Regions from separate parts of the Streptomyces sp. NPDC001401 genome, predicted to be linked through region 1. Evidence: riboswitches for the same ligand, from Rfam matches in the RefSeq annotation. Region 1 holds a riboswitch; each other region holds the start of a gene.

Evidence for each region. A riboswitch is a leader RNA that binds a small molecule or an ion and turns the genes downstream of it on or off. The one in region 1 is predicted to bind S-adenosylmethionine.
Region 2: another riboswitch for S-adenosylmethionine. It lies ahead of ACFY10_RS21510 (putative leader peptide); the one in region 1 lies ahead of ACFY10_RS02410 (aminotransferase class V-fold PLP-dependent enzyme).
Region 3: another riboswitch for S-adenosylmethionine. It lies ahead of thrC (threonine synthase); the one in region 1 lies ahead of ACFY10_RS02410 (aminotransferase class V-fold PLP-dependent enzyme).

Annotation. Positions count from the first base shown of each region.
Region 1 covers NZ_JBIAWI010000001.1:508,801-519,182, forward strand. Annotated here, with positions in the region: gene ACFY10_RS02375 (hypothetical protein) at 1-372, opposite strand, end outside; gene ACFY10_RS02380 (NlpC/P60 family protein) at 404-1,423, opposite strand; gene ACFY10_RS02385 (NlpC/P60 family protein) at 1,664-2,698, opposite strand; gene ACFY10_RS02390 (NYN domain-containing protein) at 2,934-4,277, opposite strand; gene ACFY10_RS02395 (hypothetical protein) at 4,312-4,551, opposite strand; gene ACFY10_RS02400 (rhomboid family intramembrane serine protease) at 4,717-5,451, shown strand; gene ACFY10_RS02405 (Lrp/AsnC family transcriptional regulator) at 5,448-5,729, shown strand; gene ACFY10_RS02410 (aminotransferase class V-fold PLP-dependent enzyme) at 5,854-7,215, opposite strand; SAM riboswitch class IV at 7,380-7,496, opposite strand; gene trpD (anthranilate phosphoribosyltransferase) at 7,568-8,632, opposite strand; gene ACFY10_RS02420 (cytochrome bc complex cytochrome b subunit) at 8,789-10,382, opposite strand, start outside.
Region 2 covers NZ_JBIAWI010000006.1:58,963-69,344, forward strand. Annotated here, with positions in the region: gene ACFY10_RS21490 (dipeptide ABC transporter ATP-binding protein) at 1-1,392, opposite strand, end outside; gene ACFY10_RS21495 (ABC transporter permease) at 1,377-2,297, opposite strand; gene ACFY10_RS21500 (ABC transporter permease) at 2,294-3,253, opposite strand; gene ACFY10_RS21505 (ABC transporter substrate-binding protein) at 3,257-4,873, opposite strand; gene ACFY10_RS21510 (putative leader peptide) at 5,110-5,226, opposite strand; SAM riboswitch class IV at 5,260-5,373, opposite strand; gene ACFY10_RS21515 (hypothetical protein) at 5,468-5,857, shown strand; gene ACFY10_RS21520 (four-helix bundle copper-binding protein) at 5,951-6,313, opposite strand; gene ACFY10_RS21525 (hypothetical protein) at 6,587-6,958, shown strand; gene ACFY10_RS21530 (cupin domain-containing protein) at 7,106-7,498, opposite strand; gene ACFY10_RS21535 (TauD/TfdA dioxygenase family protein) at 7,954-8,856, shown strand; gene ACFY10_RS21540 (ABC transporter permease) at 8,853-9,740, shown strand; gene ACFY10_RS21545 (ABC transporter ATP-binding protein) at 9,737-10,382, shown strand, end outside.
Region 3 covers NZ_JBIAWI010000005.1:558,256-568,637, reverse strand. Annotated here, with positions in the region: gene ACFY10_RS21040 (DUF3263 domain-containing protein) at 1-77, shown strand, start outside; gene otsB (trehalose-phosphatase) at 142-1,059, shown strand; gene ACFY10_RS21030 (trehalose-6-phosphate synthase) at 1,100-2,527, opposite strand; gene ACFY10_RS21025 (glucosyl-3-phosphoglycerate synthase) at 2,614-3,558, opposite strand; SAM riboswitch class I at 3,687-3,842, shown strand; gene thrC (threonine synthase) at 3,861-5,153, shown strand; gene ACFY10_RS21015 (ubiquitin-like small modifier protein 1) at 5,265-5,540, shown strand; gene ACFY10_RS21010 (cold-shock protein) at 5,992-6,198, shown strand; gene groL (chaperonin GroEL) at 6,516-8,138, shown strand; gene ACFY10_RS21000 (NADH:flavin oxidoreductase) at 8,359-9,483, shown strand; gene ACFY10_RS20995 (metallophosphoesterase family protein) at 9,629-10,382, shown strand, end outside.

The DNA.
Region 1 (10,382 bases):
CTGCCCGTCGGTCTCCCGGGAGAGGGTCAGGGTGCGGCCGACGGTGACGGGTGCGTTGTCGTATCCCTCGATGCGGTAGCGCAGTTCGGCGTCGGCGGTGGCCTCGTCGCCGGTGCGGTGCAGGGCGGTGACGCGGTACGCCCAGGCCGCCAGCGGCACCCCGCGCAGGTTCTCGAACCAGCTCAGCGCGCCCGTCTTCAGGAAGGCCGCCCGGTCGCGGTCGAGGACGGCGGTGGACCGCCGGTCGAGGACCCGCTGCAGATCGACCTTGGCGCTGCCGCCGGCGGACTGCCCGCCGCACGCCACCAGAGAGACGAGCAGCAGCACCAGCGCCACCACGGAGAATCTCGACGCCCGCCCACGACCAGCCACTTTCCGATCGTAAGGCCGACAGGGCGGTTGGTCAGACCCTCGTGACGGAGGACACCGGCAGCATGTCCACCGGGTCGTAGCGCACGGGCGCGCCGGGGTAGGGGGCGTGGATCACCTGGCCGTTGCCCATGTACATCCCGACATGGCTGGCGTCGGACCGGTAGATGACCAGGTCGCCGGGGCGCGCCTCGGAGAGCGGGATCTGCCGGCCGGCGTACGCCTGCTCCTGCGAGGTGCGCGGCAGCTGGACTCCGGCCTGCGCGTACGACCACTGCATCAGGCCCGAACAGTCGAAGCCGTAGGGGCCGGTGGCGCCCCAGACGTACGGCATGCCGAGCGCGGAGCGGGCGGCGGCCATCGCGGCGGCCGCGCGGGCCGAGGCCGGGAGGGCGCTGCCGAAGTCGGGGAAGAGGTCGCCGCGGTCGTCCCGGGAGGCGCGGTCGTAGGCGGCACGCTCCTCGTACGGCAGGGAGTTGAGCAGCCGGCGCGCCTCGGCGAGCTTCCGCTCGACGATCTTCTTGTGGACGGCGACGGACTTGCGGCTCTTCTCCAGCTCGGCGAGCTTGCCGACCGCCTCGGCGCGCTCCTGGGCGACGTTGCGCATCGCGGACTGGAGGTCCTTGAGTTCGCCGGTCTGCTCGGCGGTGATCCGGTCGAGCACGGAGGCCTTGTCGAGGTAGTCGGCGGGATTGTCGGAGAAGAGCAGGGCGAGGGTCGGATCCAGGCCACCGGAGCGGTACTGGGCGCCGGCCAGCGAACCGAGCGACTCCCGCATGCTGTTGATGCGGTCCTGCTGCCGGGCGATCAGGTCCTGCGCGTCGCTCACCTGCCGGCGCAGTGTGTCGGCGTGCTCGTCGGCCTTGTTGTAGGCCTCGGTCTCCTTCTCGGCCTCCGTGTAGAGGCGGTCCACCTCGGCCCGGGTGTGGTCGTGCGGAGCGGCGTCGGCCGGGACGGCGCCGAGGGCGGAGGCCGCGGCGGACAGCACACAAAGGGCGGTGCCGGCGCCCCGGTTGAACCCGGACGTCGGTACAAGGCGGCGATGAGACCCCACGGGAAGCCGCACTCCTTCCGCTGGCGACAAGGACTGCCTCCCCGCCGCAGCAGGGAAACGCGGCAGACAGTAGCCCCGCGGTGGGGCAGCGGCCAAAGACCTCCGTGGCAACGCAACGTGACGCCCCGCCTCTGACGCAGGTCATCGGCGGGGCGTGGGGTCAGTGCGGGTTCAGGTAATTCGCCCGTTCGGGCGGCACGGTGTCCTGATCTTGAAACGGAATCCCCGGGGGGGCGCGTGTCAGATCCGGACGCCGAACTGGAACGGCATGTCGCTGATCGCCTCGTAGCGCACGACGGTGCCGGTGCGCGGGGCGTGGATCACCTGGCCGTTGCCCGCGTAGAGGCCGACGTGGTGCAGGTCGCCGTAGAAGATGACGAGGTCGCCGACCCTGAGCTGGCTCTCGGAGTAGATCCGCGTACCGAAGTTGGCCTGCGCCTGCGAGGTGCGCGGTATCGAGACGCCGGCCTGGGCGTAGGCCCAGGAGGTCAGGCCCGAGCAGTCGTAGGAGGCGGTGCCGGTGGCGCCGTAGACGTACGGCTTGCCGAGCTGGGTCTGGGCGGCCTGGAAGGCGGCGGCGGCCCGGCCGTTGGCGGCGGTCGAGTTGCCGAGGTCCACGCGGCTGGCGGAGGAGCGGCTGGCACGGGCGTCGGCGGCGGCGAGCGCCGCGCGCTCCGCGGCCGTCAGCGAGTTGAGCAGCTTCTGCGCCTCGGCGAGCTTGCCCTGGATGTCCTGCTTCTTCTTGCCCAGTTCGGTGCGGGTGGAAGCGAGGTCCTTGAGCTTGTCGGAGGCCTCGGCGCGCTCCTGGGCGAGTTCGCGCTGCTTCTCCTGGATCTTCTTCAGCGCCTCGACCTGCTGGGCGCTGAGCTGGTCGGCGGTGGACGCCTTGTCCAGGTAGTCGTCGGGGTTCGACGACAGGAAGAGCTGGAGGGAGGAGTCGATGCTGCCGGTGCGGTACTGCGCGGCGGCCGCCAGGCCCATGGAGTCACGCAGCCCGTTGAGCTCCTCCTGGCCGCGGGCGACGTTGTCCTGGATGGTGGAGATCTCCTTCTGGAGCTTCTCCTGCTTCTCCTTGGCGCCGTTGTACTTCTCGGTGGCCTGCTCGGCCGCCTCGTACAGCTTGTCGACCTTCGCCTTGACCTCGTCCTTGGACGGCTTCTCGCTCGGCGCGGCGTTCGCGGCCTGGGCGCTGATGGCAACGGCGGCAGCAGCGGCGGTGGTGAGTACGGTCACTCGAGCCCGGCTCGGCTGCTTCGGTCGACGGTGGGACGCCACGGACGCGGGCTCCTTCATGTGAGTGATCACCCGTTCGGAGGTTCGAGGCCAGACCCTAGTGACCTTCCTGTGATCAGATCAAATCCTCGCGTGAAAAATCTTAGTGACGCAATGCATTCTTTGCACATAACCCACGTGCGGTGACGCCAGGTTGACGCTACGTTGCGTGACGATTCCGCCAATTCGGGCATTGAACCTGGAAGGTTGACCTTCGGGACAGCAGCCCGGAAACGGCTCAGGACAGGCGCTTCAGGAGCATCGCCGAAGCGACCGGGCGCGCGCCCGCGCGCGCCACTCCGTCGGCCACCTCGCGGTCCGTGGAGGCGACGATGACCGGCCTCCCGGGCGGCTCCGCCCGCACCAGCTGGCGGATCAACTCGTCCGCGGTGACGCCCGGTTTGGAGAACAGCACCCGCACTCCGCGCGGCGGCGCGAGCAGCACCGGGGCGGCCAGCTCGGCCCCGTCGAAGACGCAGGTGACCTCGGCGCCGGTCTGTGCGGCGAGTTGCGAGAGCTGACCGAGGAGCCTCAACCGCTGCTTCTCCAGAGGCATTTGGGGATAACCCGTTTTGGTGACGTTGTAACCGTCGACGACCAGATGCGCCTGCGGCAGCTCCAGCAGCTGGTCCAGGATCGCGGGGTCGTGTTCGGACAAGGCGCGCGCGGCGATGTCCTTCGGGGTCATTCGTCCCGGTTCGACCGCATCGACGGTCTCCGCCGGCCGTACGGACACGGGCGGTAGCGCCAGCTCCCGGCGCAGCCCCTGGGCCGCGTCCAGGACGGTGTCCAGAAGCAGGCGCACGCGCATGTCCTCGACACTGCGCCCCTCGCGCGCTGCTTTGCGCGTGGCCTCCAGGGCGGCCTCCGCCTCGCCGAGCCGCGACTTCAGACGCCGGGACTCGCTCTCGGCGGCGGACACCTGTGTCTGCGCCTCGGCGCGTACGGCCTCGATCTCGCCCTGGATCTTGCGCAGGGCGGCCTCGCCCCGCTTCACGTCACTGAGGGCCGCACGCAGCTTGCGGTGCAGCGAGTCGGCCTCCTTCTTGGCGGCGTCCAGCTCGCCGCGCAGCCGCTCGGTGTCGGCCCGGGTCTGCTCACGGGCCCGGTCGAGTTCCTCGCGCAGCCGCTCCAGCTCGGCCCGGCTCTCCTCGTCGGCGCGCTCGGCGTCGGCCCGCTGGGCCTCCTCGCCGGCCGCGGTCACGAGCTTCACCCAGCCCGTGGGCCGCAGAACATAGGCCGCGGCCGCCACGTCGAGCGGATCCGCGGCCGGGGTCGGCGAGCCGGAGTCGAGAGCGCCGGCGAGTTCCGGCTGGGCCTCTCTCAGTTTCTCCCCGATGCGCTGCCGGAACAGCGGATCGGTCTCCAGTGCGGCCGCCATCGCGTTGCCGGCGAACTTGGCCCGCCGGTTCGGTGCGAAACGGGCGTACTGCTTGAGCTGTGAGGGCAGTTCGGCGACGGTCAGCCTGCCGAAGCCGTCCGAGACGATCTGGACGACCCTGCGGCGCACTCCGTCGGGCAGCGGACGGTCAAGCACCTCGGCGGTGCCGTCGCCCGGCCCCCCGCCTGTGGTCTCCACCATCCGTCACACCCCATTACCTGTGGGGCCGCTCCGCTCAGGAGTCGGCGCCCGGCCTGTCCACGAGTTCCACCTGATCCACCGCGTTGCACCACCGGCAGCGCACCGACTCGATGGTCTCACTGACCACCTCGCGCTCCTCGACCTTGGGCTCACCGGCCAGATCGAGGTGGACGTACTCGACGACCTTCGACGAGCGGGTCACGTCGAAACGCGTGAGGTTGCCGCAGAGGGTGCAGCGCCACCGCGTCGTGGCGGTCGGCAGGGGAACCGTCATCGTGCCTGTGCTCTTTCCTTCTAGGCCTTCTATTGTCAGTGACGCCCCAGCTTCCCGGGCCGTGTGGCTCGTAACCCTACGGCCTGGTGCGGACTCGCCGCCCGCCCGTCCACGGCGGCGAGGCGGTCTGTGCGACTGCGTCCCGTTACGTCATGCTCTGTGTTCATGATCGGCAAGTGGAGCGCGACCGTCGGCAGAGCGATCCGGCGCCCTTCGGCGCCCATGACATACACGCTGATCACCCTGTGCTGCCTGCTCTTCGTGACCGGCCCGGCGGCGGGTCTCAATCCGGTCCACGGCTCCGGCGACACGCTGCTCGCCGCCCAGCGCGCCTATTTCCACCGCTGGGGCGTGGTCCCGGCCGAGCTGTTCCAGGGCTCCCCCAGGGCCGCCCTGACCCCCGCCACGGCCCTGTTCGTCCATGGCAGCTGGGTGCACCTGCTCGGCAACATGCTCTTCCTCTACGTCTTCGGGGTGATGACCGAGGAACGGATGGGCCGCGTCCAGTTCACGCTCTTCTACGTCGGCTGCGGCTACCTCGCGCTGCTGGGGTACGCGGCGGCCAATTCGACGTCCCAGCAGTCCCTGGTCGGCGCCTCCGGGGCGATCTCGGCGGTACTGGGCGCTTTCCTGTACCTGTTCCCCGGGGCCAGGGTGACCAGCCTTCTGCCGTTCCTGTTCTTCCTCCCCCTGCGCTTCCCCGCATGGATCGTGCTGCCCTTCTGGGCGGCCCTGCAGTGGCTGGCGGCCGGGCATGCGGCGACGGGACCGGGGGTGGCCTATCTGGCCCACCTGGTGGGCTTCGGCCTGGGCTTCGTCTACGCCTGGGTCCGATTCGGCCGTACGACTAGAGTGAGATCCGCCCCAGCTCCGGCCCCCGAGGGAGAGAACCAGCCGTGATCACCGCGATCGTCCTCATCAAGACCAGCGTGGACCGGATCCCCGAGATCGCGGAGCGGATCGCTTCGCTGGAGAGCGTGAGTGAAGTCTTTTCCGTCACCGGTACGTATGACCTGATCGCCATGGTGCGGGTGAAGCAGCACGAGGATCTTGCTGACGTGATTCCCGGCAGTATCAGCAAGATCCCCGGGGTCGAGGCGACGGACACGCATGTCGCTTTCCGGACGTACTCGCAGCATGACCTCGAGGCTGCGTTTGCCATTGGGCTGGATTCGTGATCGGCGCCTAGGCGTTTGCGGGGCGCGGAGCGTTTGCGGCAACCGGTCCGTTGTGGCTGGTCGCGCCCACGCGGCGGAGCCGCATGTCGATACAGCCCCGCGCCCCTGAAGAAGGGGCAGCTACTCAGACCGCGGGGACGCAGCGGCCGTCCTCCGTGCGGTACTGCCACTTCGCGCCGCTGCGCACGAGCTCCTTCACCGCGTTGACGAAGCGCTCGACGTGCTCGTCCGGCGTCCCTGCTCCGAAGCTGACGCGGATCGCGTTGAGGGACTTCTCGCCGGGGGCGGCCTCGGGGGCGCCGCACTCGCCCTGGGTCTGCGGGTCGCTGCCCAGGAGGGTGCGGACGAGGGGGTGGGCGCAGAAGAGGCCGTCGCGGACGCCGATGCCGTACTCGGCGGAGAGGGCCGCGGCGAAGTGGGAGCTGTTCCAGCCCTCGACGACGAAGGAGATCACGCCGACCCGGGGGGCGTCGTCGCCGAAGAGCGAGAGGACCCGCACCTCGGGCACCTCGGCGAGGCCCGCCCGGACGGTGTCGATCAGGTGCTGCTCGCGGGCGACGAGGGTGTCGAAGCCGGCCTCGGTGAGCGCCTTGCAGGCCGACGCGATGGAGTAGGCGCCGATCACGTTCGGGGAGCCGGCCTCGTGGCGGGCCGCGCTCTCGTGCCACTCCACGTCCACTCCCCCGTCCTCGCGCCGCGTGACCTTGCGGCTGGCGCCGCCGCCCGCGAGGTAGGGGTCGGCGGCCTGCAGCCAGTCGGCACGGCCGGCCAGCACGCCGGAGCCGAACGGGGCGTACAGCTTGTGGCCGGAGAAGGCGACCCAGTCGACGTCGAGGTCCTGCACGGAGACCGGGTGGTGCGGGGCGAGCTGGGCGGCGTCCAGGACGATGCGGGCGCCGTGCGCGTGGGCCGCGGCGGCCAGCTCGCGGACCGGCCACAGCTCGCCGGTGACGTTCGAGGCGCCGGTGACACAGACCAGGGCCGGGCCGTACGGGTCGCGGTCGGCGAGGGCCTTCTCCAGGGTCTCCACCGCCTGCGCCGGGGTGCGCGGGGCGTTGAGGTAGGTGACCCGGGCGTCCTTCCAGGGCAGCAGGCTCGCGTGGTGCTCGGTCTCGAAGACGAAGACCTGGCAGTCGGCAGGGAGGGCCTGCGCGAGGAGGTTTAGGGAGTCCGTCGTCGAGCGGGTGAAGATCAGCTGGTCGTCGGTGCGGCAGTCCAGGAACTCGGCGACCGTCTTGCGGGCGTTCTCGAACAGGTCGGTGGAGAGCTGCGAGAGGTAGCCGGCGCCGCGGTGGACGCTGCCGTAGTACGGGGCGTAGGCCGCCACGTCGTCCCAGACGCGCTGCAGGGCGGGGGCGCTGGCCGCGTAGTCGAGCGCGGCGTAGGTGACTTCGCCGCCCGTGACGAGCGGGACGGTGACATCCCGGCCCAGAACGGGCAGCGGGGCACAAATGGCGGTGGCGACGGCAGCGGTGGAGACAGACATGGCGAACTCCTGTGAGGGGTAAGCGGAATCGCCGTACCGGACGGTGCGTCGACGGCACGGGAGAAGGTGAAGGGGGTATGCGGAGGCGGGGCTCGGCGCCCTATCGCATTCGCTTGCTCACAGAAGGCTCCCTCGATGACCAGGACCCCTGGTGTCTTTCGAGGGGCCCGCGCTTGCCGTAGACCTCGCTGCCTACGGCCTGGTCTTCACCCGGGGCACCCCGCCACGGACGGAGGGTTGCCGGACAGTCGGCCGGGGCCTCATGACTGTCACTCATGACCTGGAAAGGAACGTACGTGAAGTGATCGCGGTCCCGCAACTCGTGTCCGAACTACGGGACCGCGGTCCTCTGCTACGCGTTGCTGGCCGCCACCCAGCGCTCCAGCGCCCGCTTGGCCGCGCCGGAGTCGATCGACTCCGCCGCCTTGTCCATGCCGGCCCGGATCTGCTCGGCCAGCGTCCCGGGGCCCGGGTCGAGAGCCACGAGCGCAGCCGCCGAGTTCAGCAGTACGGCGTCACGTACGGGGCCGGTCTCGCCGTCGAGGAGGCGGCGGGCGACCTCCGCGTTGTACGACGGGTCGGCACCGCGCAGGGCCTCCACCGGGACCAGCTCGAGGCCGACGTCGCGGGGGTCGAACGACTCCTCGGTGACCTTGCCGTCGCGCACGATCCAGACGTGGGAGGTGGCCGTCGTCGTCAGCTCGTCCAGGCCGTCGTCGCCGCGGAAGACGAGGGAGGAGTTGCCTCGTTCGGCCAGGACGCCCGCGATCATCGGCGCGATGCGCGGGTCGGCTACACCGACTGCCTGTGCCTTCACCTTCGCCGGGTTGGTCAGCGGGCCGAGGGCGTTGAAGACCGTCCGGATGCCCAACTGGCCGCGAGCGGCGGCGACATGGCGCAGCGCCGGGTGGAACTTGACCGCGAAGCAGAAGGTGATGCCCGCCTCCTCCGCGACCTCGGCCACCCGCTTCGGCGTGAGGTCGAGGTTGACGCCGAGCTTCTCCAGGACGTCCGAGGCGCCCGACGCCGACGAGGCCGCGCGGTTGCCGTGCTTGACGACCTTGGCGCCGGTTCCGGCCACCACGATCGCCGACATCGTGGAGATGTTCACCGTCTTCGCGCCGTCGCCGCCCGTGCCGACGATGTCGACGGTGCGGCCCGACACCTCGATCACATTGGCGTGCTCGTACATCGCGCGGACCACGCCGGTGATCTCCTCGACGGTCTCGCCCTTGGCCCGCAGGGCGACCACGAAGCCCGCGATCTGGGCGTCCGTCGCCTCGCCGCGCATGATCCGGTCCATCGCCCAGGCCGTCGCGTCGGCGCTCTGGTCGCGGCCGGACAGCAGCGCGTTCAGTACCTCGGGCCAGGAACGGCCCGCCGCGGTGTCGCCTCCAGCGGGGGTCACAGCGCTCATAAGGCCGCTCCTGGGTGTCGTAGAAGAGTGTGAAGAAGCATGTGAACTCGTCGAAGAGTTCCGACACCCACCCTATCCAGCCCGAAGGCAAGGCGAAGGGCCCCGTCCGAACACCGGACGGGGCCCTTCTACCGTGGCTGTGGCGAGCCGCAGCGATCAGTGGTGGCCGTGGCCGCTCGTGATCTCCTTGTACTCCTCGACGGTCGGCTTCGGAATCTGGGCCTCCTCGCCGAAGTACGCCTCGCTGAGCTTGGCGCGCAGCCGCTCGGAGCCCTTGACCTTGCGCTCGACGCCGTTCTCGTCGACCGTCGGGCCGATCTCGGCCGGCTTGTACTGCTCGTGCGCCGTGAGCGTGTGCAGCGCGTCCTGGCTGAGCGGCTCGTGGACCTCGATGAACTCACCGTGCGGCAGGCGCTTGATGATGCCCGACTCGCGGCCGTGCAGCACCTTGTCCTTGTCCCGGCGCTGGAGGCCGAGGCAGATCCGCTTGGTGGCGATGAACGTGAGGACCGGCACGACGAAGAAGCCGACGCGCACGAACCAGGTGATCGCGTTGATCGACAGGTGGAAGTGCGTGGCCCACAGGTCGTTGCCGCCACCGACCATCAGCACGAAGTACCAGGAGATCCACGCGGCACCGAACGCGGTACGCGTCGGGGCGTTGCGCGGACGGTCCAGGATGTGGTGCTCGCGCTTGTCGCCGGTGACCCAGGACTCGATGAACGGGTAGACCGCGATCGCGACCAGGACCAGCGGGAAGATCACCAGCGGGATGAACACGCCCAGGACGAGCGTGTGGCCCCAGAGATTGATCTCCCAGCCCGGCATCGTACGGATCAGGCCCTCGGAGAAGCCCATGTACCAGTCGGGCTGGGCGCCGGTGGACACCTGGTCCGGACGGTAGGGGCCCATGGCCCAGATCGGGTTGATCGAGGCGATCGCCGCGATGGCCGTGATGACGCCGAAGACCAGGAAGAAGAAGCCGCCGGCCTTCGCCATGTACACGGGCAGCAGGGGCATGCCGACGACGTTGTTGTTCGTCTTTCCGGGACCCGCGAACTGCGTGTGCTTGTGGTAGAAGACCAGGATCAGGTGGCCCACCATCAGGCCCAGCATGATGCCCGGCAGCAGCAGGATGTGGACCGAGTAGAACCGGGCCACGAAGTCGCCGCCCGGGAACTCGCCGCCGAAGAGGAACATCGACAGGTACGTGCCCACGACCGGCACGGACAGGACCGCGCCCTCCATGAAGCGGACACCGGTGCCGGAGAGCAGGTCGTCCGGGAGCGAGTAACCGGTGAAGCCGGTGAACATGCCCAGGACGAGCAGCAGGAAGCCGAACAGCCAGTTGACCTCACGCGGCTTGCGGAACGCGCCGGTGAAGAACACACGCATCATGTGCACGAACATGCCCGCGAGGAAGATCAGCGCGGCCCAGTGGTGGATCTGCCGGATCAGCAGACCACCGCGCACATCGAAGGAGATGTGCAGGGTCGAGTTGAACGCCTCGGACATCATCTGACCCTGCAGCGGGATGTAGCTGCCGTGGTACTCCACCTCGTTCATCGACGGGTGGAAGAACAGCGTCAGATACACGCCCGTGAGGATGAGGATGATGAAGCTGTACATGCACACTTCGCCCAACATGAACGACCAGTGGTCGGGGAAGATCTTGCGCATGTTGGTCTTGGCCAGGGAGTAGATCCCCAGCCGGCCGTCGGCCCAGTCGGCGACGCGCTCGCCGGCCGGC
Region 2 (10,382 bases), on a different contig from region 1:
CAGGTCGGGGGAGAGGGCGAGGGCGCGGGCAATGGCCACGCGCTGGCGCTGTCCGCCCGACAGTTCCGCCGGTCGGCGCTCCAGTGTGGAGGCGGGCAGCGCGACCCGGTCGAGCAGTTCGCGGGCGCGGCCGAGCCGGGAGGCGCGGTCGCCGACCTTGAACGCCCGCAGCGGCTCGGTGATCACCTCGCCGATGGAGAAGCGCGGGTCGAGGGAGGCGTACGGGTTCTGGTAGATGAGCTGGGCGCGGCGGCGCAGCTGCCTGACCCGGTCGCCTTTGGCGGTGGTGACGTCGGTGCCGTCGAACAGGACCTGTCCGGAGGTCGGGTCGGTGAGACGGAGGACGAGGCGGGCGGTGGTGGACTTGCCCGAGCCCGATTCGCCGACCAGGGCGAGGGTCTGCCCGCGGTGCACGGTGAGGCTGACGTCGTCGACCGCGCGCAGGGTGCGAGCCTCGCCTCCGGCGCGCGGCAGCCTGAACTCCTTGACCAGGTTGCGTACCTCGACCAAAGGCTCACTGGTCGGCGCGGCGGAGACCGGGGTGCGGGGGCGGGCCGTGGTCAGGCTCGGTGCGCTGGCCAACAGGCGGCGGGTGTACGGGTGTTGGGGGTCGGCCAGCACGGCGCAGGTCTCGCCCGCCTCGACCACCTTGCCCTGCTCCATGACCACCAGGCGCTGCGAGCGGTCGGCGGCCACTCCGAGGTCATGGGTCACGAGCAGGATCGCCGTGCCCAACTCCTCGGTGAGGTGCTGGAGATGGTCGAGGATGACGCGCTGCACGGTGACGTCGAGCGCACTGGTCGGCTCGTCGGCAATGATCAGCTTCGGTTTCGCGGCGATCGCCACGGCGATCAGGGCCCGTTGCCGCATGCCGCCGGACAGTTCGTGCGGGTACTGCCGGGCCCGGACGGCCGCGTCGGGCAGCCCGGCCCGGTCCAGCACGGCGATCGCCTCGGCGGCAGCCGTACGACGGGTTGCGAGACCGTGGATGCGCAGCACTTCGGCGACCTGCTCGCCGATCCGCTTGACCGGGTTGAGCGAGACCGTCGGATCCTGCGGGACCAGCCCGATCTGTGCGCCGCGCACGGTGCGCAGCTCCGCCTCCGACAGCGCGGCGAGGTCGTGCCGGCCGAAGCGGACCGTGCCCGCGTCGATGGTGCCGTTCGCCGCCAGCAGCCGGGTGACGGCGTGCGCGGTGGTGCTCTTGCCGGAGCCGGACTCGCCGACCACGGCAGTGACTTGCCCGGGCCTGACGTCGAGGTCCACGCCCCGCACCGCCGCTACCGTGCCGCCGCGAGTGCGGTACGACACGGACAGGCCGCGGATCTCCAGCAGTGGTGTGGTCACGTCCTCACCGTTCTCATGTTCATGGGTCGTCATCGCCGGGACCATTCGCCGTCCAGCGCCCGCGCGATGCGGTTGGTGGCCAGCACGGTCGCGGCGATCGCCAGACCGGGCAGCGCGGTCAACCACCAGGCGTTGGCGAGGTAGTTGCGGCCGTCGGAGATCAACGTCCCCCATTCCGGGGCGGGTGGCGGCGCGCCGTAGCCGAGGAAGCTCAGCGCGGACACGGCCAGGATCGAGGCGCCGAAGTCCAGTGTGGCCAGGACGATCACCGGCCCTGCGGCGTTGGGCAGGACGTGCCGTCCCAGCACCGAGTACCAGCGGGCTCCGCTGGCGCGGGACGCCTCGACGAACACCGCCTGCCGTACCCGCAGGACTTCGGCGCGCGCCACCCGGGCGAAGGAGGCGACGCTGGCGATGCCGACCGCGACCGCCACCTTCACCGTCCCGTACCCGAGCGCGGTGACGAGGGCCAGCGACAGGAACAGCGCGGGGATGGAGAGGAGGACGTCGACGAAGCGCATCAGCACGTCGTCCACCCAGCGGCCCACGAACCCGGCGACCACGCCGAGCAGACCGCCGACCACGAACGCGACCAGGACCGCGATCAGCGTGGCCTTGAGGGAGAGTTGGGCGCCGTGCACCACGCGGGAGAACACATCACGGCCCAGTTCGTCCGTGCCGAACCAGTGACTGCCGCTCGGACCACGGAAGTTCTGGGACGGCACACCCTTGAGCGGGTCCTGTGAGGTGAACAGGTCCGGCCAGAAGGAGGCCAGCACCACCAGCACGAGGACGACGGCCGACAACAGCAGACCGGGGCGGCGCAGCAGGAAGCGCAGCACCTGCCGTACGTTCGCACGACGGCCCGGTGCCGCGGGCGGTCCGGCCTCGACCGGGCGGGCGAGGCCGAGGGCGGCCTCCGCCTGGTCGTCGACAAGGCTCTGACTCATACGAAGCTCGCCCTCCTGTCCGAGGCCACCACGATCCGCGGGTCGAGGAGCGGATAGACGAGGTCGACGACCAGGTTCGTCACCACGAAGATCAGCGCCCCGAACGCCACCACCCCCTGGACCAGCGGGATGTCCTGGGCGGTGACCGCGGCGGCGGTCACCCGGCCAAGGCCGTCGCGGGAGAACACCGTCTCGACCACCACCGAACCGGCGATCAGCTGCCCGACCAGCAGGCCGACGACCGTCAGCGCGGGCAGCGACGCATTGCGCAGCGCGTGCCGCAGATGCACCCGCCACCGGCCGGCGCCCTTGGCGCGCGCGGTCTCCACATAAGCCTGGTCCAGTGCGGTGAGCAGGCTCTTGGCCAGCACCTGCGCGACCTGCGCGCCGGTCGGGATCGCCAGCGTCAGGGCCGGCAGCACCAGGCCCCGCAGCCCGTCGTTGCCGAACGCCGGGAACCAGTGCAGCCGGAACGAGAACGCCTCGACGAGCAACAGCCCCACCCAGAACGTCGGGACCGACACCCCCAGCGGGGGCAGCGACAGCAGCAGCTGCCGCAGCCACCGCTGCGAGGTGTACGTCGCCACCACCGCGAGAGCGCCGCCGAGCAGCACCGCCAACAGCAGTGCGGCACCAGTGAGTTGGAGTGTCTGCGGCAGCGCGTCGGCCAGCGTGGAGGTCACGGGGCGGCCCGTGGAGACCGCGTTGCCGAAGTCCCCACGTACCGCCCGGCCGAGATAGTCGGCGTACTGCACCAGCACCGGCTTGTCGAAGCCGTACTCGTGCCGCAGCGCGGCGAGCCGGGCCGGGTCGACGTCCCCCGAGTCCATCCCGGCACCGGCCATCGCGGAGACCGGGTCGCCGGGCAGGAAGTCCAGCACCAGGAACGACACCGTGTACGCCGCCCACAGCACGCCGACCGCCTGCGCCAGCCGTTTGATCACATAGCGGCGCATGCGCTAGCCGATCCAGGTGTCGTGCAGCTGGATGCGGCTGCCCGAGTCGAAGTCGAGGCTGTGCACCTTCTTCGACACGGCCAACTGGGTCTGGAGCTCCACCACCGGCACGTTGTACGCGTTCTGCACGATCAGCTTCTGCGCCTCGGCCACCAGCTGCGCGCGCTTCGCGGTGTCCGTGGTCGCGGCCTGCCCGGACAGCGCCGTATCCAGGGAACTGGCAGGCAGCCGGTAGAAGTTGGCCAGCTGGGAGGAGAAGGAGCTGCGCAGGATGTCCGGGTCGGAGCGGGTCACGTTGCCCCACACCACGTCGTAGTCACCGCGCTGGAGCGTGGTGGCGAACTCGCTGACCTGGCGCTGCCTGAGCACCACATCGATCCCGACGGCCTTCAGCTGCTGCTGGACCAGCTCCAGTGCGGGCTGGTTGGTGGCCGCGTTGGGGAACCAGGTGATGGTCAGGCTCAGCTTGTTGCCGCTCTTGGCGCGGATACCGCCGCTGCCCGCCTTCCAACCGGCCGCGTCCAGCAGGGACTTGGCCTTGGCCGCGTCGAAGGCGAGGTCCGAGGAGAGATCGGTGTAGTCGGGCGTGGTGTGCGCCAGGACGCTGGTCGCCGGCTGGGTGCCGGTCGGGAACACGGTGTCGGCGATCTGCTTCCGGTCGACGGCCGCCACGATCGCCTGGCGCACCTTCGCGTCCTTCAGCAGCGGCCGCGAGTTGTTGAGCCCGAGGCCGAACACCACGCCGGGGTTGGCCCGGCGCAGGAGGGTGACCTGACCACCCTTCAGTGCCGCCTCGTTGGCCTTGCCGACGCTGCTGATCGCGTCGACCTGCCCGGACTGGAGACTGCCGGCCCGCACTCCCGCCTCGGGCACGACCTTGAACACCAGCTTGTCCAGGTAGGCCTCGCCCTTCTTGGACCGCAGCGAGGAGCCCCAGGCGTAGCCGGTGCGCTTGGCCAGAGTGATCGACTGGTTCTGCACATACTGCTTCAGCACGAACGGCCCGGAACCGATCACGCCGTTGCTGCACTTCTGCTGCGGGGTCTTCTTCACGCTCGCCGACGACTCGATACCCAGCGAGTGGGTCGAAGTCGCTTGCAGGAACTGGGCGTTGGGCTGCTTGAAGACCACCTTGACGGTGAGCGGGTCGACCACGGTGGTGCTCTTGACCCCGCTCAGGAAGCCCTGCGCGAGGACGCCCAGGGGGCCGAGCTTCGGCACCGCGTCGAAGTTGTCCTTGACCACCTGCGCGGTCAGCTTCGAGCCGTCGCTGAAGGTGACGCCCGACCGCAGGTGGAAGGTGAACGTCGTTGCCTTGGCTTCGATGTCCCAGCTCTTGGCCAGCCACGGCACGATCTTGCCGGTCTTGGGGTCCTGGTCGGTCAGGGAGTCCACGGTCTGGCGCACCGAGTAGATGCTCTCGTTGCTGCCGACCTGCTGCGGGTCCACGCAGCCGGCGTCGGACCCCACCGCGAAGGTCAAAGTGCCGCCGGACTTCGGTTGGCCGCTTCCGCTGCCGGAGCCTTCGCCACTCGAACCGCAGGCGGTCAGCAGAACACTGGTGGTCAGAAGGGCGGCCAGGGATGCCCATCGAGAGGTGCGGAAAGACGGTCGGGACAGTCTGGAATCCGGAAGTGCTGTCACGGAGGGGTTTCTCCTACTCGTGTCACCAGGCACGGGGTGCCGTGCGAGGCACGGCCGTGCATGGGCGTGCGGCCCCGGCCGGATCGACACCGGGAACGGGGTGCGCTGTACAGACAGGGGGTCAGGGGGAGGACACCGCGAGAGGCGGCAACGGGAGAGGCGCGATGCAGCTGTGGCCGGTGACGGACGTCAGCCGGCGCCGACCGGGCTCGTCAGGCCTGACAGAAGCAGCTGGTCGAGCGCTTCAGATCGATGTGGCGTCGGCGCGAGAGCCGGGAGAACGCCGTGGCGTCGGCGAAGGAGGCGGGCAGGTCACCGCAGTGCCGCATGCCGGTCCCCCCATCTCCGGCCCCGGTTGCGGGGCCACGCGCTTGCGGGAGTCGTCGATGACCCCGCCGGGCTTTCACCTGGAGCACCCCACCGCGCGGGAGGGTTGCCGGTCAGCGAGCCAGGGCTTGACGCTGACACTCAATGCCGATCGCGATGCTACGGAGCGGTCTTGTCGTACGTCAATGCCGGAATCGGGGGGCCCTGTTCGAGAGAGCGGGGCCGTCTCACGTGCCGGGATGTGTGGCTGACACGGAGGGCGCCCTCGCCGCCCGCGCCGCCGATCTCCCGGTCCGTGGCGACCGGCCGCCCCCTACCCCTGACCACACACCTGCATCCGAGCCGTCCACCGGAGGAACTCCCCATGACGGACCGCCACACCGGCTGCCCGGTGTGCACCTCGCCCTGGAGGCCGACGGCGGCGCCCACCCCGCCGCCCAAGTGACCCCGACCGCACGGGCGGTGCGTGAGGCGGCCGTCTTCGCCGAGCACGCCGGCTTCGCCCTCGTCACCTTCGCCGGCGCGCCGCTCCCGGAACTCCAGAGCCGGGGTGTCCTCCGCACCGAGTACCGGGGCAGCACCCTGTGCGACCACCTGGATCTGCCACCGCTCGCCGCCACGCCGGTCGACTGAGCGAACGGGCTGTGCGCTCCCGCGGTCACAGCATCAGCTGTCGGCGTCGAGGGCACCTGGCTGCGGGTGCCCTCGACGCCGATCAGGCAGGGCTCACATCGTGGCGCCCGACATCGCGCGGCACATCTCGGCGGTGCGGCGACACGCCTCCGCGCAGCGCATCATCATCGGGTCGTCCGGCATGGACATACACGCCTCGGCGCACATGTCGCACGCCTTGGCGCACATCGCGCACATCTCGGCCGACATGGGTGAGCGGCGCATCATCATGTCCGCGCACATCCGGGTCATCTCGGAGCAGTCCATGACCGCGCGCATGATCTGCATCGAGGGCGCGCCGCCCATCTGCATGCAGGCGCTCATGGTCTCCTCGCACACGGCGTGGCAGGACATGCACGCCTCGACGCAGTCCTGCATCTCCTTGCTCATGGCGGTCATGGGGCCGGTCTGGGTCATGGCTCCTCCTGGGGGGTGAGGGGGCCCGGGGCGGGTCCCTTGCCCCTCGTTCTACTTCCTCTCGTGCCCGCTTGCCACGAGGCGGGCGGGAGCATTCCGTGCGTTTTTGCCCGAAGTGCCCGGACCCGGCGTGGACCGCGTCACAGGCTGGCCCAGGCGAGTGATCGACTCACCACTCGCGGTCGATCCCCCGGAGTGGGTGACATCGACTAGCACGGCCTCGACGTCTCGCTCGGCGCGATCGCAGGGCAGGCCGGGGTCGGCGCCGGCACCGTGTACCGGCACTTCCCCAGCAAGGAGATCCTGCTGGAGGCCGTACTCGTCCAGCAGGTCGACGACTTGGTGGACGCCGCACGATGGGCTGCCCGAACTGCCCCTGTGCCGGCGTTCTTCGGCTTCCTCCTCGAGGTCGTCGAGACGTCGTACGGGCGCAAGCACGCGTGTGACGCGCGGACGATGTCGCCGCGCTCACTGTCGGGTGCGGAACGATACGGGCCGCTCACCGCGACCGGACCGGCGGCACTCGCATGGTGCACCTGGCACTGGAGGGTCTGCGGAATTCCGCACCGGTCACGGAAGGGCGGGGTTGTCGTGACAGTCCCGGGACGCTGCACGCTGCACGCTGCACGCGGCGCCACGGTGTGAGGAGTGCGGGGCCCGGCTCGATGCCCGGGCCACCGGCGGCCGCGCGCGTTACTGCGGCGCGACCTGCCGACAGCGAGCACACCGCCGCCGCGTGGGAATGGCCACGGGCGTTGAGCAGCGCGTCGAGGCCGGTGCCGTCGCGGACGGCTAGGGCGCGTCGGGGGAGGCGACGCCGTCGTGGCCGCGGCTGCCCCGGCTGGACGTATGGCTGCGGATCACGAACATCATCACGCCCTCCGGGCTCGTCCACGGCCCGTGCTCCATCCCCGGGTGCCGGTACGCGTACATCCCCGCGGTGAACGTCTCGCCGAGGCGCAGGTCGGTGAGGGAGCCGTCGAGGATGTACACCTCCTCGAAGAAGTCGTGTCGGGCGGCGCCCTGCGGGCTGGTGTCCGTCCCGGGTTCGTACCGCTGGAGCACGGTGGCGTCTCCCGTCTCGGGATCCACGGCCAGCATCTGCTCCCACACGCCGGCGGGCGCGCCGGGCGGCCGCCGCCAGGGTGCCGGGGGACGGTGGAACTCGGATTCGGGTCTGCTCATCGGCAGTACCTTTTCACGGATCGGCCGGAGTGAGGGTTCACGGATCGGCCGGAGCGGGGGCCGCACGCAGGCGGAAGCCCACGCCCCGCTCCCTGGCGAGCAGGGACGCGGCGCACGGCTGCGCCGAGACGTTCCAGGTTTCCGCAATGTGATACCTGTCCGGAACCCATTGACCGAGGGCGCGGGCGTCTGCTCAACTCACGTTCCATGACCCCGCGCGTGGATTTGACTCGGCGGCGCCACATCGACCTGGCGCACGTCTCCAGCGCGTTCTGTTGTCGTTGAGGACCCTCCTCTCTCCGGTCCTCCTTCTTCTTCTTTCTTCTCTCCTCTCGTCCCCGATTCCGGGGCAGAGGTAGGTCCGCGCAGTCGGCTGCCGGTGCATTGACGCACCGGCGGCCGCAAGCTGCGCGTCCTTGACCTGAATCTGACATTCACAGTTCTCGGAGCTCCGCATGTCTCCGTCCATCCGTAAACTCACGAGCCGCATCGGCGCGGTCGTCGAGGGCGTCGACCTCACGGCGCCCCCCGACCCCGCGACGATCACGACGCTCCGTCAGGCCCTCAACGAGCACAAGGCGATCGTGTTCGACCAGGTCGACCTCGACAACGCAGGTCAGGAACGGGTCGCCGGATGGTTCGGCGAGCTGACGACCGCCCACCCGAACGTGCCGGCCGCCGACGGTACGACCAATGTGCTCGCCGTCGACAGCGAGACCTCGAAGGCGAACGAGTGGCACACGGACGTCACCTTCGTGCTCAACCCCCCGCAGCTGACGACCCTCCGGTCCATCGTGATCACGCCGTACGGCGGACAGACGCTCATCGCCAACGCCGCCGCTGCCTACCGCGACCTGCCCGACCCGCTGCGCGCCCTCGCCGACTCGCTGCGCGTCGTACACACCAACCAGTACGACTACGCCCGCTCCGCGGCCACTTCGGCACAGCGCGCGGAGTACGACCGGGTCTTCGTCTCGACGCCGTACGAGACCGAGCACCCCGTCGTCCGGGTGCACCCGCTGACCGGTGAACGCGGGCTGTTCATCGGCGGGTTCGCCAAGCGGATCGCCGGTCTGTCCAGCAGCGACTCGGCGGATCTGCTGCGGCTCCTGCAGTCGTATGTCACCCGGCCGGAGAACGTCCTCACCTGGACGTGGTCCCCGAACCAGCTGCTGATCTTCGACAACCGGATCACCCAGCACTACGCGGTGGACAACTACGACGACCACCCGCGCCGCCTCAACCGCGTGACCGTCGCGGGCGAGATACCGGTCGGTGTCGACGGCCGCCGCAGCGAGCAACTCGTGGGCGACGCCTCGCACTACAGCAGCGTGCTGGAAGTGGAGGTGGCGGCATGACCGAGGTCAGCCTCACGGGCCCGGCGGTAGTTCCGGCCGCCGAGCCGCCGAGTGCCCCGGGGCGCGAGGTCTTCCTGCCGCGTGACGCCCGTCGGCGGACGCCGCTGCACACCCTGCGCGAGCGGCTGCGCTGGCCGCTGGGCATCTACACGACCCCGGTCGTGATCCTCATCGCCTGGGAGCTCCTCGCCAGGGCCGGAGTCCTGAAGAAGACCTACGCCCCGGCGCCCACCTCCATCGTCAAGTCGGCCGTCGATCTGTGGCAACAGGGCGTTCTCGGACCGGACTTGGCCGTCTCGCTGCAGCGGGCCGGCATCGGTCTCGCGATCGGTCTCACGGTCGGCATCGTCAGCGGCGTCCTCGGCGGGCTGCTGCGCAGCGGCGAGTATCTCTTCAACGGCGTCGTGCAGATCCTCAACACCATCCCGCTGCTGGCCGTACTGCCGCTGATGATCGTGTGGTTCGGCATCGACGAGCTCACCAAGGTGCTGCTGATCTCGTTCGGTGCCGGTGTGCCGATGTACGTCAACCTGTTCGCCGCGATCCGCGGTGTCGACCAGCGGCTCATCGAGATGGCGCGGACCACGGGCGCGGGCAACTGGCGCCTGGTGACACGGGTGTTGGTGCCCGGAGCCCTGCCGGGATTCCTGGTGGGCCTGCGCTTCTCCCTCGCCTACAGCGTCCTCGGCCTCGTGGCTGCCGAGACGGTCAACGCCGACAAGGGTCTCGGCTTCCTGATCACCCAGGGACAGACCTACCTGCAGACCGGCCAGGTCTTCGTGGGGCTGGTGATCTACTCGCTCCTCGGTCTGCTCGCCGACCAGTTCGTCCGGGTTCTCGAGCGGGTGCTGCTGCGGTGGCGCCCCAGTTATGAGGCAGCATGACCACCACGATCGCCCCCCAGGACACGCGGCCCCGCCGGCAGGCCGGCGCCGTCGTCGAGCAGGTCGTCCGCCGCTTCGGCGACCGTGTCGTCCTCGACCACCTCGACCTCACCATCGGTGACGAGGAGCTGGTGGTCCTGCTGGGCCCTTCCGGTTGCGGCAAGAGCACCCTGCTGCGCCTGCTCGCCGGCCTCGACCGGCCCGACGGCGGGCGGGTGGAGGTCCCGGCCAAGCGCGCCATCGTGTTCCAGGCCGACCGGCTGCTGCCGTGGCAGCGGGTGCTGCGCAACGTCACCCTCGGCCTGCACGGACCGGACGCCGACCGGCGCGCCCTCGCCGTCCTCGCCGAGGTCGGACTCACGGGCCGCGAGAAGGCGTGGCCCAAGGAGCTCTCCGGCGGCGAGGCCCAGCGCGTGTCGCTGGCCCGGGCGCTGGTCTCCGAGCCCGAACTCGTCCTGCTCGACGAGCCGTTCGCGGCACTGGACGCCATCACCCGGCTGCGCATGCACGACCTCGTACGGGCCCTGCGCAGCAAGCACCACGCGGCCATGCTGCTCGTCACCCACGACGTCGACGAGGCCATCGCGCTGGCCGACCGGGTCGTCGTCATGAGCAACGGCCGCATCGGCACCTCCCACCTCG
Region 3 (10,382 bases), on a different contig from region 1:
AGCGGGCCCTCGCCCACGACCCGGTGACGGTGAACAGGCTGCGCAGGGTGCGGGAAACGCGGCGAACGGAACGCTGACCGCCCGTTGCCGCGCTCCCCTGAGCCATGGGTGCGCCCTGCCCCGCGCGGTTATGGTCACCGTATGGGCACCCATACGGACACGGACTCGACGCACTCCATGGACCCCCTGCCGACACCCGCCACGCAGGCAGGCCGGGACGGACTCGCCGCGATCCTCGCGAAACCCGCGAAAACGGTGGTCGGCCTGGACTTCGACGGCACCCTCGCCCCGATCGTGCCGGACCCCGAGCTGGCCCGCGCCCACCCGGATGCGGTGCCCGCGCTCGCCGCGCTCGCCCCGAGGATCGCCTCCGTCGCGGTGGTCACGGGCCGCCCGGCCGGCGTCGCCGTGCGGCACGGCGGCTTCGCGGGCGTCCCCGGCCTGGAGCACCTGGTCGTCCTCGGCCACTACGGCGCCGAACGCTGGGACGCGGTCAGCGGCAACGTCAGCGCGCCCGCCCCCCACCCCGGCGTCGCCGCCGTCCGCGCCGAACTCCCCGGCTTCCTCGACCGCATCGGCGCCTGGCAGGGCACCTGGATCGAGGAGAAGGGCCGCGCCCTCGCGGTCCACACCCGCCGCGCCTCCGACCCCCAGGCCGCCTTCGAGGCCCTGCGCGCACCCCTCACCGACCTCGCCACCCGCCACGGCCTGATCGTCGAACCGGGCCGCCTCGTCCTCGAACTGCGCCCACCGGGCACCGACAAGGGCGTGGCCCTCCTGGAGTACGTACGCGAGATCGACGCATCGGCAGTCCTCTACGCCGGCGACGACCTCGGCGACCTCCCCGCCTTCGCCGCCGTGGACAAACTCCGCTCCGACGGCGTCCCCGGCCTCCTGGTGTGCAGCGGCAGCGACGAGGTGACGGAGCTGCGGGAGCGGGCGGACTTGGTGGTGGAGGGCCCGGAGGGGGTCGTACGACTGCTGCGGGCGCTGGCGGCACATTTCCAGCGCCGGTCGGCAACTCCAGCCCGTCCGGCGTTTGAGGACGAGGCCCCTTAAGGGCCGAAAGCGGGGGCCTGAGGGCGGCAGCCCCCAGACCTCAGCCCCGCAAAGCCTCCAACTGCTCAAGAAACCACTGCGCCGGCGGCAACGCCGTAGCCGCGGCGGCAAGCCGTTTCGTACGCTCGGCCCGCTCAGCCGCCGGCAGGCACAACGCAGCGTGAAGCGCCCGCGCCGTCCCGATCACGTCGTACGGGTTCACGGTCAGCGCGTCCTCGGCCAGCTCCTCGTACGCCCCCGCCTCCCGCGACAGCACCAGTACGCAGCCCTCGTCGGAGACGACCGGGACCTCCTTGGCGACCAGGTTCATGCCGTCGCGGATCGGGTTGACGAGGGCCACGTCCGCCAGGCGGTACGCGGCCAGGGAGCGCGCGAAATCGTCCTTGACGTGCAGCACGACCGGGGTCCAACCAGGCGTGCCGTAACGGGAGTTGATCTCCTCGGCCAGGCGCTGCACCTCGGCCGTGTAGTCGCGGTAGACGGCCAGGTCCTGGCGGGACGGGTACGCGAAGGCGACATGCACCACCCGCTCGCGCCACTCCGGACGGTCGTCGAGGAGCTGCCGGTAGGCCAGCAGGCCGCGCACGATGTTCTTCGAGAGCTCGGTCCGGTCGACCCGCACGATCGCCTTCCGGCCCGCGCCGATCTGCCCCCGCAGGGCGGCCATCCGCTCGTCGACGTCCGCCTCGTGCGACCGCTGCCGCAGGAAGTCGGCGTCCGCGCCCAGCCCGTGCACCCCGATCCGGGTATTGCCGAGCCCGCCCACCAGCTCCGTACAGGACGCCGTGAACGCGTCCGCCCAGCGCCGGGTCAGAAAACCCAGCCGGTCGGCGCCCAGCATCCCGCGCAGGAGCTGCTCGGCGATGTCGTCCGGCAGCATCCGGAAGTAGTCCACCGGCGCCCACGGCGTGTGCGAGAAGTGCCCGATCCTGAGGTCCGGCCGCAGCTCCCGCAGCATCCCCGGCACCAGACACAGGTGATAGTCCTGTACGAGGACCGCGGCCCCCTCGGCCGCCTCCTGGGCCAGCGCCTCGGCGAACGCCCGGTTGTAGGTCTCGTACGACGCCCACTGCCGCCGGAACTCCGCGTCGAAGACCGGCTCCAGCGGCGTCTGGTACAGCATGTGATGGACGAACCAGAGCACGGAGTTGGCGATGCCGTTGTAAGCGTCGGCGTGCACGCCGGCCGGGATGTCCAGCATCCGCACACCGTCCTCGCCGACCCCGCGCCGGACCGCCTCGCGGTCGCCGTCGGACAGCGCCGAGCACACCCACAGGGCGTCCGCGTCCGGCCCGATCGCGGACAGGCCGGAGACCAGCCCGCCGCCACCGCGCCTGGCGGACAGCGAGCCGTCCTCCTGTACCTCGTACGAGACCGGGCCGCGGTTGGACGCGACCAGCACCTGATGACCAGTGTGCTGACCTGCGTCATCGGCAGCGTGATGACCTGCGCCGTGCGTGGAAGCCATACGCCACAACCTAGCCCGGCCCGGAAACGCTCAAACGTACGGCTGGGCTTCGCGGGTGGACCGTATACACCGCGTAACGCGCCGCCTCAGGCGACCTTGCGCGACGCGTACTCGGTGATCTCCACCATCGGCGGCCGCTCCTCCGTGTCCACGGAGTAGGTGCGCGGCTCGAAGCCGTCCTCGCCCCGTTCGAACTGGGTGAGCGAGGGGCGGATCAGGTGCCCGCGGGCCAGCCGCAGCTGTGCCGTGCGGTAGATCGCGGCGGACATCCGGCCCAGCGCCTGCCCGTCCTGGTGCCGGTGCTTGCGCACCCCGACGTCCACCTGGGCGAGCGCGTCGAGGCCCACCAGATGCAGGGCGTCGACCAGCATGCCCAGCTCCACGCCGTACCCGACCGGGAAGGGCAGCTGTTCCAGCAGGCTGCGCCGGGCCGCGTACTCGCCGCCGAGCGGCTGCACGAAGCCGGCCAGCTGCGGCCAGTGCATGTTCAGCAGCGGGCGGGCCATCAGCTCGGTGACCCGGCCGCCCTGACCTGCAGCGCCGCCCAGCGGGCGGTCGTACATGCCCTTGACCAGGTCGATCCCCGGGTCGGTGAGCAGCGGGCCCACGATCCCCGAGACGAAGTCCGACGAGAACTCCTTCAGGTCGGCGTCGATGAAGCAGACAATGTCCCCGCTGGTGACGAGGAGCGAGCGCCACAGCACCTCGCCCTTGCCGGGGACGGTCGGGATGCGCGGCAGGATGTCGTCACGGTGGACGACCCTGGCCCCGGCCGCCGCGGCGACCTCGGACGTGCGGTCGGTGGACCCGGAGTCGACGACGACGATCTCGTCGACGAGCGGGACCTGCTGCATGAGGTCATGACGGATGATCGCGACAATGTCGCCGACCGTCTCCTCCTCGTTGAGCGCGGGCAGCACGACACTGACCGACTGTCCCGTGCGCTGCTTGGCAGCGAGGATCTTGTGGAGAGGGCGATCGGTCAGGGACCAGGAGCGGGTGCTCAGCCAGCGCTCGACTTCTTCCAGCACGTAGGCGGCTCCTCACTTTTGTCTCGCGGTTCGGACGACTCTCTCAACTGTCCTGGCCTTCGGTTACAGTCTTGAACAACGACGATGACCATCGCATGTCCGAGGTCGTCGGAGGGACAACCGAATACCGCTCATCCAGAGGGGCAGAGGGATACGGCCCGATGAAGCCCCGGCAACCCTCCAGTCGGTTCTCGTAGATCAGTGTTGATCATCCAGCGAGGCTCCCGGCTAGGGAAGGTGCCAAATCCGTCTCACGGCGAGATGCGTCGTGAGGAAGATGAGGAGAAAGGGCCTCGCCTCACATGGCTGCGCAGACTGTTGCAAGCACCACGAACTCCGTGAACACCGTCGATCTGGGTCCCGCCGCGGCTCTTTCCTGCCGCGAGTGCGGTCACCGGGTACCCCTTGGTCCGGTTTTCGCGTGCGAGGAGTGTTTCGGCCCGCTCGAGATCGCCTACGACTTCTCGGCCTACGACGCCGAGGAGCTCCGCAAGCAGATCGAGGCGGGTCCCGCGAACATCTGGCGTTACGCGCCCCTGCTGCCCGTCCCGGCGGACGTGGCCGACAAGCCCAACATCAACCCCGGCTGGACCAAGCTCGTCAAGGCCGACAACCTGGCGCGTGAGCTCGGCGTCGACGCCGGCAAGCTGTTCGTCAAGGACGACTCGGGCAACCCGACGCACTCCTTCAAGGACCGCGTGGTCGCCCAGGCCATCGAGGCCGCCCGCGCCTTCGACTTCACCACCCTGTCCTGCTCGTCCACCGGCAACCTCGCCGGTGCGGTGGGGGCCGCGGCGGCCCGCGCCGGGTTCCGTTCCTGCGTGTTCATCCCGCACGACCTGGAGCAGGGCAAGGTCGTCATGGCTGCCGTCTACGGCGGCGAGCTCGTCGGTATCGACGGCAACTACGACGACGTGAACCGCTTCTGCTCCGAGCTGATCGGCGACCCGGCCGGCGAGGGCTGGGGCTTCGTCAACGTCAACCTGCGGCCGTACTACGCGGAGGGCTCCAAGACCCTGGCGTACGAGATCTGCGAGCAGCTCGGCTGGCAGCTGCCGGACCAGCTGGTCGTGCCGATCGCCTCCGGCTCGCAGCTCACGAAGATCGACAAGGGTCTCCAGGAGCTGATCAAGCTTGGCCTCGTCGAGGACAAGCCGTACAAGATCTTCGGGGCGCAGGCCGAGGGGTGCAGCCCCGTTTCCGTCGCGTACAAGGCGGGGCACGACGTCGTACGGCCCCAGAAGCCGAACACCATCGCCAAGTCGCTGGCCATCGGCAACCCGGCGGATGGTCCTTACGTTCTCGACATTGCCCGTCGCACCGGGGGTGCGGTGGAGGACGTGAACGACGAGCAGGTGGTGGACGCCATCAAGCTGCTCGCCCGCACGGAGGGAATCTTCGCGGAGACCGCCGGGGGCGTGACCCTCGGTGTGACGAAGAAGCTGATCGAGAACGGGCTGCTGGACCCGAGCCTCACCACGGTCGTGCTCAACACCGGTGACGGGCTCAAGACGCTGGATGCGGTGGCGGGTACGGGTCTTACTGCGACGATCCGTCCCAGCCTCGAATCGTTCCGTGAGGCCGGGCTCGGCTAAGAGGTAGTTGTTCGGCCGCGGGCCGGTGGGGGCTGGTCGCGCCCACGCGGCGGCAGCCGCAAATCCAACACAGCCCCGCGCCCCTTAAAAAACCCTGACCGGAGGCACATTGTGAGCGTCAACGTCCGCATCCCCACCATCCTGCGCACCTACACCGGCGGGCAGGCCGAGGTCGCCGCCGAAGGTGCGACCCTCGGCGAGGTCATCGCCGATCTGGAGAAGAACCACACGGGTATCGCCGCCCGCGTTCTTGACGACCAGGGCAAGCTTCGCCGTTTCGTCAACGTGTACGTGAACGACGACGACGTGCGGTTCGAGCAGGGGCTGGAGACGGCGACTCCGGACGGTGCCGGCGTCTCGATCATCCCGGCCGTCGCCGGAGGCTGACCGAAACAGGTCGGACGACCGATTATTACCGTCGGTAACGCCGGTTACCAAGAGTTCACCGAATTGCCCCCTCCGTGAGAGAAGCGGAGGGGGCAATTCTGCATGGTTGAGCACGGTACAGTTGGGGAACCTGCTCCACTCCGCATGCCGGATGCATATGAGTTCTCTCTTCTCAGGCAGCGAGAAGTAGCCAAAGTGTGCAGGTTTTTTGCGTCTTATGCTCCTTTTATGGGGCCCGACTTGCCCTGAATTCAGGCGAATTCTCCGTAAATTCCCGACCAGTCGTGCCCGGAATTCTCGTCCGATTGACCTGTTGCAGACGGCAGTTGGACAGATACATTCAGCCGCGGTCGACGCGTTCCGGCGCACGCCCCCAACCGTGGGGGGTGAGGTCTGACCCGGATCCGCGAAGTGTGGATCTGTGCAAGGGCCAGTAATAGGGGAGTTAGGCATGGCTCAGGGCACCGTCAAGTGGTTCAACGCGGAGAAGGGGTACGGCTTCATCGCGGTCGACGGTGGTGCGGATGTTTTCGTCCACTACAGTGCGATTCAGATGGACGGCTACCGCACCCTGGAAGAGGGTCAGCGGGTCGATTTCGAGATCTCGCAGGGCCAGAAGGGGCCGCAGGCGGACATGGTCCGACTGGCGACCAGCTGAAGCACGCGCCGGGTTAACTGCAGCGACGTTCTTCTGTTCTTGATCGAAGGGCTCGTACCTCCTGGGTACGGGCCCTTCGGCATGCTCGAGCCGGGGTCGGGTGTGCGGGCCCAGCCTCCGAGAGGCGCTTGCACTCGCAGGGGGCGAGTGCTAATCATTGGCGTTAGCACTCTGAAGGTGAGAGTGACAACGAAGGACCGGGTCGGTGAGGCCCGCAGGCCGGGTGGGGAAGGAACCTGCAAGGCATGCGAGCCGTCCGTCGCGGGCGCGGGCGCGGTCCGAAGGAATCACCCCCAGTCCTGGAGGGACCACTTCACATGGCCAAGATCATCGCGTTCGACGAGGAGGCGCGGCGCGGCCTCGAGCGCGGCATGAACCAGCTCGCGGACGCCGTGAAGGTGACGCTCGGCCCCAAGGGCCGCAACGTCGTCCTCGAGAAGAAGTGGGGCGCCCCCACGATCACCAACGATGGTGTCTCCATCGCCAAGGAGATCGAGCTCGAGGACCCGTTCGAGAAGATCGGCGCCGAGCTGGTCAAGGAAGTCGCCAAGAAGACGGACGACGTCGCCGGTGACGGTACGACCACCGCGACCGTTCTCGCCCAGGCCCTCGTCAAGGAAGGCCTGCGCAACGTAGCCGCCGGCGCCAACCCGATGGCCCTCAAGCGCGGTATCGAGAAGGCCGTCGAGGCCGTCTCCGGTGCCCTGCTCGAGCAGGCCAAGGACGTGGAGACCAAGGAGCAGATCGCTTCGACGGCCTCCATCTCCGCCGCCGACACCCAGATCGGCGAGCTCATCGCCGAGGCGATGGACAAGGTCGGCAAGGAAGGCGTCATCACCGTCGAGGAGTCCCAGACCTTCGGTCTGGAGCTCGAGCTCACCGAGGGTATGCGCTTCGACAAGGGCTACATCTCGGCGTACTTCGCCACCGACATGGAGCGGATGGAGGCGTCGCTCGACGACCCGTACATCCTGATCGCCAACTCCAAGATCGGCTCCGTCAAGGACCTGCTCCCGCTCCTGGAGAAGGTCATGCAGTCGGGCAAGCCGCTGCTGATCATCGCCGAGGATGTCGAGGGCGAGGCCCTGTCGACCCTGGTCGTCAACAAGATCCGCGGCACCTTCAAGTCCGTCGCCGTCAAGGCCCCGGGCTTCGGCGACCGCCGCAAGGCGATGCTGAACGACATCGCCATCCTCACCGGTGGCGAGGTCATCTCCGAGGAGGTCGGTCTCAAGCTCGAGAACACCTCCCTGGACCTTCTGGGCAAGGCCCGCAAGGTCGTCATCACCAAGGACGAGACCACCATCGTCGACGGTGCCGGCTCCTCCGAGCAGGTCCAGGGCCGGGTCAACCAGATCCGCGCCGAGATCGAGAACAGCGACTCGGACTACGACCGCGAGAAGCTGCAGGAGCGCCTGGCGAAGCTCGCCGGCGGTGTCGCGGTCATCAAGGCCGGTGCCGCCACCGAGGTGGAGCTCAAGGAGCGCAAGCACCGCATCGAGGACGCCGTGCGCAACGCCAAGGCGGCCGTCGAGGAGGGCATCGTCGCCGGTGGTGGCGTCGCGCTCATCCAGGCCTCCAGCGTCTTCGAGAAGCTGGACCTCGAGGGTGACGAGGCGACCGGCGCCAACGCCGTGCGCATCGCGCTCGAGGCCCCGCTGAAGCAGATCGCCGTCAACGCCGGCCTCGAGGGTGGCGTCGTGGTGGAGAAGGTCCGCAACCTCACCCCGGGTCACGGCCTCAACGCCGCGACCGGCGAGTACGTCGACCTGGTCAAGGAAGGCATCATCGACCCGGCGAAGGTCACGCGCTCTGCCCTGCAGAACGCCGCCTCCATCGCCGCGCTCTTCCTCACCACCGAGGCCGTCATCGCCGACAAGCCGGAGAAGGCCGCCGCGCCTGCCGGTGGCGGTATGCCGGGCGGTGACATGGACTTCTGAGCCTGATACGAGGCTCGGACCCGGTCCGTCAGTACCGAGGGCGGCACTCCCTGGAGACAGGGGGTGCCGCCCTCGGGCGTGTTCCGGGTCACGTACGGACTTCGTGCGGCCCGGAATGTGGGGCAGCGCATAGGCGATTGCTTAAGTGGGTGCAACAATGCGTGTGCACATACCAGCTGGTTAACACTTTCAGCACCGTCCTTTGCGAGGAGTCTCCCAGGTGACCGTCACCACGCCCGCCTCCCGAGCGGCCCAGATCCTGTCCCGCCCGATCAGTCTGGGCGGTCTCACCGTCCCGAACCGGATCGTGATGGCCCCGATGACCCGCATGTTCTCCCCGGGTGGCATCCCCGGCGAGGACGTGCGCTCCTACTACGCGCGCCGCGCCGCCGCCGGCGTCGGGCTCATCGTCACCGAGGGCACGTACGTCGGCCACGACTCGGCCGGCAACAGCGACCGCGTACCGCGCTTCCACGGCGAGGAGCAGCTCGCGGGCTGGGCCAAGGTCGCCGAGGACGTGCACGCGGCCGGCGGCAAGATCGTCCCGCAGCTGTGGCACATCGGCATGGTGCGCGAGCAGGGGCAGGCGCCGTACGCCGACGCCCCCGCCGTCGGCCCCTCCGGCCTGGTGACCGCGGGCGCCGAGCCGACCGGCAAGGCGATGACCCAGCAGGACGTGGACGACGTCATCGGCGCGTTCGCCGAGGCCGCTGCCGCCGCCGAGCGCATCGGCTTCGACGGTGTGGAGCTGCACGGCGCCCACGGCTACCTCCTCGACCAGTTCCTGTGGGCGGGCACGAATCGCCGTACGGATGCTTACGGCGGTGACGCCGTCGGCCGCGTCACGTTCGCGACCGAGATCGTCGCGGCGGTCCGCGAGGCGGTGTCCCCCGAGTTCCCGATCATCTTCCGTTACTCGCAGTGGAAGCAGCAGGAGTACACCGCGCGGCTCGCCGAGACCCCGGAGGAGCTGGAGGCGATCCTCTCGCCGCTGGCCGCCGCCGGTGTCGACGTCTTCCACGCCTCCACCCGCCGTTACTGGCTGCCGGAGTTCGACGATTCGGACCTGAACCTGGCCGGCTGGACGAAGAAGCTCACCGGCAAGCCGGTCATCACCGTCGGCTCGGTCGGCCTCGACGGTGACTTCCTCAAGGGCTTCCAGGGCGAAGGGGCGCCGGTCAAGGGCATCGACAACCTTCTCGACCGGCTGGAGGCCGAGGAGTTCGACATGGTCGCGGTCGGCCGGGCGCTGCTGCAGGATCCTGAGTGGGCGGCGAAGGTTCTGGCCGACCGGGTCTCGGAGCTGAAGCCGTATGACGCGGCGGCGCTGCGCTCGCTGAGCTGAGATTGGTGCGGGTCGGTGGGGGTGCGCGTCCCTGGGGGCTGCGCCCCCAGACCCCCCATCGGCCTTCGGCCTCGTCCTCAAACGCCGGACGGGCTGGATGGGGCGCCCTGGTTGCCGAGGTCAACTACGGATAGCGTTCTGGGGCATGAGGATCCTTCACCTCTCCGACACCCACATCGAGCGCACCGACGCCCCCAACAGGCACGGCGTCAACGCCACCGGCTCGCTTCGCCTCATGCTGGACGAACTGCGTCACCAGCGGGGCGTGGATGCGATCGTCGTCACCGGTGACATCGCCAACGACGGGGCGGTGGAGGCGTACACGACGGTACGAGAGCTGCTGACCGAGTTCGCGCTGCCACTGGACGCGCCCGTGTTCTGCACGACCGGCAATCACGACGAGCGCGAGGCCTTCGGCAAGGTGCTGGGGAGCGGGCACCTGGCGGCGGACGGTGCCGAGCGGGCGGAGGCGGTGCTCGAGTCCGCGGCGGGGGAGCGGGCCGCGGTGAGCACGGTGGACGGATGGCGTTTCGTCACGCTGGACTCGCTCGTGCCGGGCAAGGTGCACGGGTGGCTCGGGGCCGAGCAACTGGCTTGGCTGCGGGGTGTGTTGGCGACCCCGGCGGCGAAGGGGACGGTCCTCGCGCTCCATCATCCGCCGATCGCTCTCGACGTCGAGACACAGCGCGTGTTCGGGCTCCGCAATCCCTCGGCGCTGGCGGAGGCGATCCGTGGCACCGATGTCCGGGCCGTTCTCACCGGGCACTTTCATCTCCAGCTGTTCGGCCTTCTGGAGACGACCCCGGTGTGGGTGACTCCCGGCGTGGTCAACCGCATCGACCTGACGACACCTCCCGGTACCGAGCGTGCGGTGCGCGGGGCGTCGGCCTCGTGGGTGG